One region of the Blastococcus sp. SYSU D00868 genome, then DNA from elsewhere that is predicted to be linked to it. Evidence: predicted binding sites of a transcription regulator. Region 1 holds the regulator's gene; the other holds the start of a gene.
The links. The regulator LexA, encoded in region 1, represses DNA repair genes until DNA is damaged. The targets are predictions, from matches to a motif close to TCGAACANNTGTTCGA.

Region 1 (4,167 bases):
GGCCCCCGCCGGGACCGCGTCCCGCTCGGGCAGCCGGACCGCGGGCAGCTCCACCCACCGCTCCTGCCGGTGGCCGCCCTGGCCGACGCGCACCTGCGCCTGACATCCGCCGGCCTCGTCGTGCCGCCAGCCGAGGACGGCGCCGGGCACCCAGGAGCCCGCCACGAACACCTCGGCGTCGAGGGGCTGGGCGATGGTGACCGCTGCTCGGCCGCGCACGTCTACTGGCACGAGCGAGACGGTAGGTCGGCTCCCCCGCTCCTCCCGGGCAGGACGCCGCCCCGAGGGTTGACGAAGATCGCGCTCCCGAATCGTGGATGTCGCGACCCGGCGCGCCGCGGTCACGGGACCTCGAGCACCTGGCCGGCCACGACGACGGCGCCCTCGAGGTCGTTGAGCCGTTCGATCGCGTCGACGACGGCCCGCACGTCCTCGCCCGGGTCGGCCACCGCCGTGGCGATCGACCACACGGTGTCCCCCGGCTGGACGACGACGCTGCTGCCCCCGGCCAGCTCCAGCTCCCCGCCGGGACCGAGCAGTGCCGACAGCACGAGGAAGGCGAGGGCGGCCACGCCGAGGGCGAGCGCCCCGAGGACGCACCTCCCGCGCCGGGTCAGCCGGACCGGCGACCGCACCGGCCGCGGCCGCGACGCCCCGGCGGGACGGCCGGGGCCCGGACGCGCGGGGCGCACCTCCAGGCGCACCGGTCGCGCCCCGGGACGGACCGCGTCCCGGCGCAGCGGCGGGGCGCCGGCCACCGGCCCCGCCGCGCGGACCGCCGGACGGCCGCCCGCGCGCTCGCCCAGCGGGCGCACCGGGCCGGCCACCCGCAGCCCCGTGCCCCGCTGCCCCGCGGGGACCCCGCCCGACCCGTCCACGCCCCATCCGGGGACCGCCGCCCCGCGCGCCCTGCCAGCCACCCAGCGCCTCCTCCGCCACCGCCCGCGGCCGCACCCGCGGGTTCGAACAGCCGTTCGATCCGAACGTCTGTGCGATGTCTACCGCACCGGGCCGACAGGATCGACCCGACACGAGCGGATTTCGAACATGTGTTTGAGGACGGCGCCCCGACGCGCTACCGTCCGACTGGGCACCACCGCCGGACGGCGGCCGCGGCACGGACACGGCAGGCGGCCACGGGGGTGGACGGACGAGCCGTGGCGACACGGCCGGCGAGGAGGAGACGTGGCGGGCACGAGCGGGACGTCGGGGGGACGCGGCGGGTCGCGCCGCGCGGGCGGCACGACGACCGGGCCGACGCCGGCCGTGGCCAGGGAGGTGCGGACCTTCCCGGACCGGGGCGAGGCGGGCGACGGGCTGACCCAGCGGCAGCGCCGCGTGCTGGAGGTCATCCGCGACTCCATCGACCGCCGCGGCTACCCGCCGTCGGTGCGCGAGATCGGCGAGGCCGTGGGCCTGTCCTCGGCCTCCTCGGTGGCCCACCAGCTCTCCGTCCTGCAGAAGAAGGGCTGGCTGCGGCGCGACCCGAACCGCCCCCGGGCCCTCGACGTGCGGCTCCCCGGCGAGATCGCGGCCGCCACCGGCGCGACCGCCGCCCCGCCGCCGGTGGCCGAGGACACGGCGAGCCCCGCGCCGACCTACGTGCCGCTGGTCGGCCGCATCGCCGCCGGTGGCCCGGTGCTGGCCGAGCAGGCCGTGGAGGACGTCTTCCCGCTGCCCCGCGAGCTGGTCGGCGAGGGCACCCTCTTCATGCTGAAGGTCACCGGTGACTCGATGATCGAGGCGGCGATCTGCGACGGCGACTGGGTCGTCGTGCGGCAGCAGCCGACCGCCGAGAACGGCGAGATCGTCGCCGCGATGATCGACGGCGAGGCGACGGTGAAGACCTACAAGCGCAAGGACGGGCACGTGTGGCTGCTGCCGCACAACCCCGCCTACGAGCCGATCCCCGGCGACGACGCGACCGTCCTCGGCCGCGTGGTCACCGTCCTGCGGCGCGTCTGACCCCGGCTCCGGCGGGCCGCCCGCGGCCGCGCCGGGTCAGGGGCGGGGCGCCCCGCCGGGGGGCGCGCCGCGGCGGCGGAACCGGCCGAGCAGCCAGACGACCAGGGTGGCCACCACGACGGCGACCGCGCCCGCGGCCGCCGGGGAGACGCCGTCGTCGGACCCGGTGAGCACGTCGTCGAGGGAGCCGTCCGGCGCGCCCGTGGCGCCGGACGCCGCGGTCCCCGCCGGCACCGGGACGACGGTGACCGCGCTGGGCAGCCCCTCGCTGGCCACCACGAGCGAGGCGCCGTCGGCGGAGAAGCTGATCGCCTCCCCCTGCGGCGACTCCGGCAGCGCGATCCGCGTGGGCTCCGCCGCCAGCGCGCCGGCCACGTCCGACCCGGCCAGCGGCCACACGTACGCGTCGGTGTAGGTGCGCAGCGCCAGCGCCGAGCCGTCGGCCGCGACCGCTCCCCCGGTGACGAGCAGCTGGCCGGCGCGGCCGACCGGCCCGCCGGGGGTGCCGGTGAGGGTCAGGTCCACCGAGGCCACCTCGACCAGGCCCACGGTGCCGGCCTCCTCGAGCGCGGCCACCGGCCGGTAGACGTCGCTGGAGCCGAGCACCTCCTTGGTCACGATGTAGGGCGTGCCGTCGGGGGCGAGCAGCAGGGCCTCGGCGTCGTGGGGCCCGTCGGGATAGGTGAGCCGGTACACCGCGGTGGAGCCGTCCGGGCGGAGGGCGAGCAGCGCGACCGTCGACCGGTTGCCGGTGTTGTCGCCGGTGTCGGCGAGCCAGACCGTCCCGTCGCCGCCGACCGCGAGGTCCTCGGGGTCGTAGGGGTCCACGGCGGCGGTGTGCACGCCGGTGACCCGGCACGTGGGGTCGACGACGTGCACGGCGACCTGGTCACCGCCGTCGTTGATGGCCAGCATCGTGCCGTCGGCGCCGACCACGAGCCCGGACAGCTCCGTCAGGCCCGGATCGGTGATCTCGCACTGCACGACCGGGTCGGGGGCGGCCTCCGCGCGCGCGGCCGGGGCGGTGACCGCGGAGGCGGCGAGCGGGCCGGCGGTCAGGACCGCGACGGTCAGCGCGGCCTGCGCCGGGAACCGCGCCGTCCGCGCGCGGTCACGACAACAGACGGCCTGCTCGGGCACCCACCCAGCGTGACAGGACCTTCGCGTCCAGCGCGTGAACCACGCCCAACAGCACGACGCCCACGGCCGCCCCCACCACGGCGTCGCTCAGCCAGTGGAAGTCCAGCGCGATCATGGCCAGCGCGCACAGCACCGGCCCGACCACCGCCAGGCCCCAGAAGAGGCGCTGCAGCCACGGCGCGAGGCCGTACTGCACCGCCTGCCACCGGGCGACGCCCCACAGCAGCACCGCGTTGGCCAGGTGCCCGGAGGGGAAGGACTGGCCGTCGGGGTGGTGCAGGAAGTCGCCGGCGTGCCCGGGGGCGGTCCGCCCGATCGCGTACTTGAGGCTGTACACCGCGACCGTCAGCAGGACGAGCGCGACGACCACCCGCAGCAGCGGGCGCAGCGTGCGCTGGCGCACGGCGAGCGTTCCGACCAGGGCGACGAGGACGACCAGCACGGTCCCCCGCCCGCCGATCTGGGTCACCCAGTACAGCGGGTCGTAGGCGGCCGAGTCACGCAGCCCCCAACCGCCGACCGTGTCCGAGACCCAACCGTCGACGTCGCGGGTGAGGCCGTGGAGGAGCAGGTCGACCGTGAGGAGGGTGCCGACGACGAGCGCCGCGACCAGCGCCCACCACGGCGGCCGGCCGGTCGACACGACGGGCGGGTGCTCGGGCACCGGACGCCCGCCGGACGGGGCGCCCGGCGACCGTCGCACCACGCCACTGGTCACCGGGTCACGGTACCGGCGCCGTGACCGACCCGTGACCTGGGCGGGTCGACGGGCGCGGCGCGCCGCCCGGTCAGGCGACCGGGACGGCGTACCCGTCCAGCGCCGCGGCGAGGCCGCCGTCGACGCGCGCGGTCAGCCGGGTGCCGCCCGCCTCGTGGCTCTCGCTGAGCACCTCGCCGTCGCGGTGGACCCGGGCGACGAGGTCGCCGCGGTCGTAGGGCACCAGGACGTCGACCTCGGTGTCCGGGTGCGGCAGCCGGGCGGCGACGATCTCGCGGAGCCGGTCGATCCCCTCGCCCGTCCGGGCCGACACCCACACCGCGCCGGGCAGCGCCTGCCGCAGC
Region 2 (4,167 bases), on a different contig from region 1:
CCTTCGACCGCGCGCACGACCCGGCCGGGGTGGCCCGCCAGCTCGCCGCGATCCTGACCACCGACGACCGGACGTCGCACCTGGGCGAGATCGCCGTCCCGACGCTGGTGGTCCACGGCGCGCAGGACACGCTCGTCGACGTGAGCGGCGGCCGGGCGACGGCGGCCGCGATCCCCGGCGCGGAGCTGTGGGTGGTCGAGGGCATGGGCCACGACCTGCCGCGCGCGCTGTGGCCGGAGCTGGTCGACCGGATCAGCGGGCTGGTGGCACGCGGCGAGGCCGCCCGCTGACTCACCCCTGCGGGCGCACCACGACCGAGGAGACGACGAGCTCGGGCACGGGCACGGCGGTCTCCCCGGCCGGGGCCCGGTCCGGGAAGTCGAAGACGCCGAGCATGAGCTGCACCGGGTAGTCGGGGGCCTGACCGACCCGGCGGACGACGTCGCCGTCCACGCTGAAGACCAGCGAGCCGGGGCGCCAGTCGACGGCGTAGGTGTGGTCGGCGGTCACGTCGAGGGGCAGGCGCACCGCCGCGAAGTCCTCGGTCAGGCCGGGGTCGCGGAAGCGGTGCAGGCCCATGCCGACCGCCGCCGTCCCGCCGGTGACCGTGTCGCCGAAGACCTCGGCGACGCAGATCTCGCCGGAGTGCTCGGGCACGTCCTCGATGCCCGAGAGCCAGAAGGCGAACATCGACCGCTGGGTGACCGTGGCGCGCATGGTGACCTCGAGCCGGCCGTACGTGGGGGTGCAGCCGCGGAACTCCGGCTGCTCCTCGCGGACCACCAGCCCCTCGGCGAAGGGCTGCTGGCCGCGGGTGCTGCCCACCGGGCCGGCCAGGCTGCCGGTCTGCAGGCAGGAGACCCGCAGCGGCGGCTCGTGCAGGTCGGCGCACCACAGCGGCTGGTCGACGGGGACGGTCAGGCGCAGCTCGCCGTCCCGGACCTCGTACGTGGCCGCCGAGGCCGGCCGGGAGCTCCAGTGCGGCAGGTAGTACGGGAACCACACGTCGAGGTCGAGGGCCCCGCCGGGGAACCGTTCGTCGAGGGTGTCGGGCACGGCGGCACGGTAGGGGCCGCCTCCGACAGCGCTCAACTGGTCAGCAAGCCGCCCTCGACGGGGATGGTCGTGCCGGTGACGTACCCGCCGGCGTCGCTGACCAGGAAGACCAGGGCCGCGGCCAGCTCCATCGGGTCGCCCGGCCGGCCGACCAGCACCCGGCCCAGCTGCTGGTCGATGTAGCCCTCGGGGTACTGGTCGGTCATCTCCGAGTCGAAGAAGCCCGGCGCCAGGGCGTTGACCCGGATGCCCTTGCGGCCGGTCCACTGCTGGGCCAGGTCGCGGGTCAGCCCGATGAGCCCGGCCTTGCTCGCGGCGTAGGCCGCCTGCGGCAGGCCGGCCGTGGTGAGCCCGAGGATGCTCGAGATGTTGACGATCGAGCTGCCCGGCTGCATGACCCGGCCGCAGGCCTGCGCCATCCAGTAGCAGCCGTTGAGGTTGACGTCGATGACCTGCCGGAACTGCTCCGGCGTCTCGCGGGTGGCGGGCACGGCGGTGCCGATGCCGGCGTTGTTCACCAGGACGTCGACCCGGCCGAACTCCGCGACCGTGGCGTCGACCAGCGCCTGGCAGTCCTCGGGGCTGGAGACGTCGGTGCGCACCGTGATCGCCCGCCGGCCGGCCGCCTCGACCGCCTCCCGGGTGGCGGTCAGGCGGTCCTCCCGCCGGGCGCCGAGGGCGACGTCCGCGCCGGCCTGCGCCAGGGCCCGCGCGAAGACGACGCCGAGCCCGGACGACGCCCCGGTCACGATCGCCACCCTGCCGTCGAGCCGGAACATGTCCAGGACGCCCTTGTCCGCCACGCGCGCTCACTCCCGTCGTCGCCACCGGTACCGCGACGACCGTAACGGTCGCTCGACCGGCCCGCCGGACGTACGCCGGACGCCTGCTCGGTGAACTCCGCAAGGCCTTCTACGGATCTGTGGACAGGCGCCTGAGCTGCGGATTCACCGGCTCGGAGAGAGGGTCCGCCGATAGAATCCGCACATGTGTTCGACCAGTGATCCGGGGGCCGACGCCGCCCGGCTGCATGCGCTGCCCGACGGCGAGCTGCTCACCGAGGTGGCCGGCCTGGTCGCCGAGCAGAACCGGATCGCGGCGCGGTTGACCGCCGCGGTGCGGGCGGCCGACGGGCGGCTGGCGTGCGAGCACGACGGGTTGAAGACGATGCAGGCCTGGCTGCGCACCCACGCCGGGCTGAAGAAGGAGGCCGCCGCGGCGCTGGTGCACCGCGGCCGGGCGCTGGCGCTGCTGCCGGCCACCGCCGCCGCGTTCAGCTCGGGCGCGATCGGCGTCGAGCACGTCACCGCCATCGCCGCCATCACCACGGGGAAGCACCTGGCGATGGCCGCCGAGCAGGGCATCGACCTGACAGAGGTCGACCAGGCGCTGGCCACGATCGCCGCCGGGCAGAGCTTCCAGACCCTCGCCGAGGCTGTTCAGCAGTACCTGACCCGGCTGGACCCCGACGGGCCGGAACCGGAGCCGATCACCCAGCGGTCGCTGCGGATCATCACCCACCCCGACAGCACCGTCACCGTGATCGCCGAACTCGACGCCGTCGGTGGGGAGAAGGTCAAGGCCGTGATCGAACCGATGGCCGCGACCTCCCGCTGCGCCGGCGACGACCGCAGCCCGGCCCAGCTCCGCGGCGACGTGCTGGTGCAGTGGGCCGACAACACCCTCGCCGCCGGCCAGGTGCCGATCCAGCGCACCCGCCGCCCGGGCATCGCCGCCGTGCTGGACCTGGACGACCTGGTCGACCCCGCGATCGGCAAGACCGCCGCGGAGCTGGGCTTCGGCGCCACCATCTCCGCCGCCCGCGCCCGCTGGCTGGCCTGCGACTCGGTGGTGGCCCGGATCGTGATGGGCCCGAACGGGGAACCGATCCACCGCGGCCGCGAGGTCCGCATCGTCCCCGCCGCGCTACGCCAGCTGCTCGATCTGCGGGACCGGGGCTGCGTGTTCGCCGGCTGCGACGCCCCGCACTGGTGGTGCGAGGCCCACCACCGCATCCACTGGGCCTTCGGCGGCCAGACCGATCCGGACAACCTGGGCCTGCTCTGCGAGCGCCACCACGGCAAGGTCCATCACGGCTACCGCATCGAACGCGACGCCGACGGGCGATGGCACACCTACCGGCCCGACGGCACCGAGATCCTGATCGACCGCGACGACCTCCTCAGCCAGGCGGCCCTCGCCATCCAGCAGGAGCTCCCCGACCGCGACGCCGCCCACGACCCGGACGACGCGTTCGTCCCCGTCTGACCCCACCGGCCGACCCCGGCACACGGCCCCGACACACCGCCACACCCCCCACCGCCACACCCCCACGGACACCGTCCGCGGGGGCAGACGGCGTGCGCCGGGGCACGTGGCGTGCCCGGGCGGTCGGCCGCAGACCGCCGCTCGGTGGGCGGCCGGGTCCCGGCGGCCCGAGGTGCGGGCGCCGCGTCCGCCGCTCATGATCACCGCCGTGGCCTCGCCGGACGTCGTCCTGGAGCTCAGGCCCCCCGCGCTGGCGTCGTTCCTCTACGCGGCGTCCCTGGTGGTGGGGGTCGTCGTCGTGGTCGTCTTCCTCGGCACCGATGCCCCGCCGTGGTTCGCCGTCGCCTTCCTCGCGGTGGCGGTCGGCATCACCGCGGTGAACACCGCCGCCGCGCTGAGCCGGGCCCGCGCACGCACGGACGGCACGCTCGAGGTCCGCAACCGCTTCACCACCCGCCGGGTCGACCGGTCCGAGATCGACCGGGTGCTGCTCGACTCGGTGGGTGGGTTCGGATCGAACCGGCGCGTCGAACTGCTGCTCACCGACGGCTCGACGCTCCCGCTGGTCGCGACGGAGACGCCGCCGCTGCCCGGCGCGCGCCGGCGCCTGGAGGACCAGGCGGCGCGCCTCCAGGACTGGGTGGGCACCGCGGCGCGGTACTGAGGGTCCGCATCCGTCGCGCAGTCGCATCGCCGCCGTCCCCGGGGCGTCACCGCCCCGACACCTCCGGCGGCCACGCTCGCGCTGTGAGCCCGACCCTGATCGCGCCCGCCGCCGAGCCCGCCGTCCACCCGCTGCGCCGGCTGCGCACCGCCGCCGTCCTGGCCGGCGCGGGACTCCGG

Region 2: a site for LexA is predicted at 1,935-1,950, ahead of ACI79F_RS00110 (DUF222 domain-containing protein). Genes of this name have one in related genera too.

What each region holds. Positions count from the first base shown of each region.
Region 1 covers NZ_JBJGZO010000003.1:4,246-8,412, forward strand. Annotated here, with positions in the region: gene ACI79F_RS03350 (hypothetical protein) at 1-231, opposite strand, end outside; gene ACI79F_RS03355 (LysM peptidoglycan-binding domain-containing protein) at 342-878, opposite strand; gene lexA (transcriptional repressor LexA) at 1,186-1,965, shown strand; gene ACI79F_RS03365 (hypothetical protein) at 2,002-3,105, opposite strand; gene ACI79F_RS03370 (phosphatase PAP2 family protein) at 3,077-3,823, opposite strand; gene hflX (GTPase HflX) at 3,894-4,167, opposite strand, start outside.
Region 2 covers NZ_JBJGZO010000001.1:18,880-23,046, reverse strand. Annotated here, with positions in the region: gene ACI79F_RS00125 (alpha/beta fold hydrolase) at 1-290, shown strand, start outside; gene ACI79F_RS00120 (glycoside hydrolase family 16 protein) at 292-1,056, opposite strand; gene ACI79F_RS00115 (SDR family NAD(P)-dependent oxidoreductase) at 1,089-1,859, opposite strand; gene ACI79F_RS00110 (DUF222 domain-containing protein) at 2,044-3,324, shown strand; gene ACI79F_RS00105 (hypothetical protein) at 3,533-3,988, shown strand; gene ACI79F_RS00100 (hypothetical protein) at 4,072-4,167, shown strand, end outside.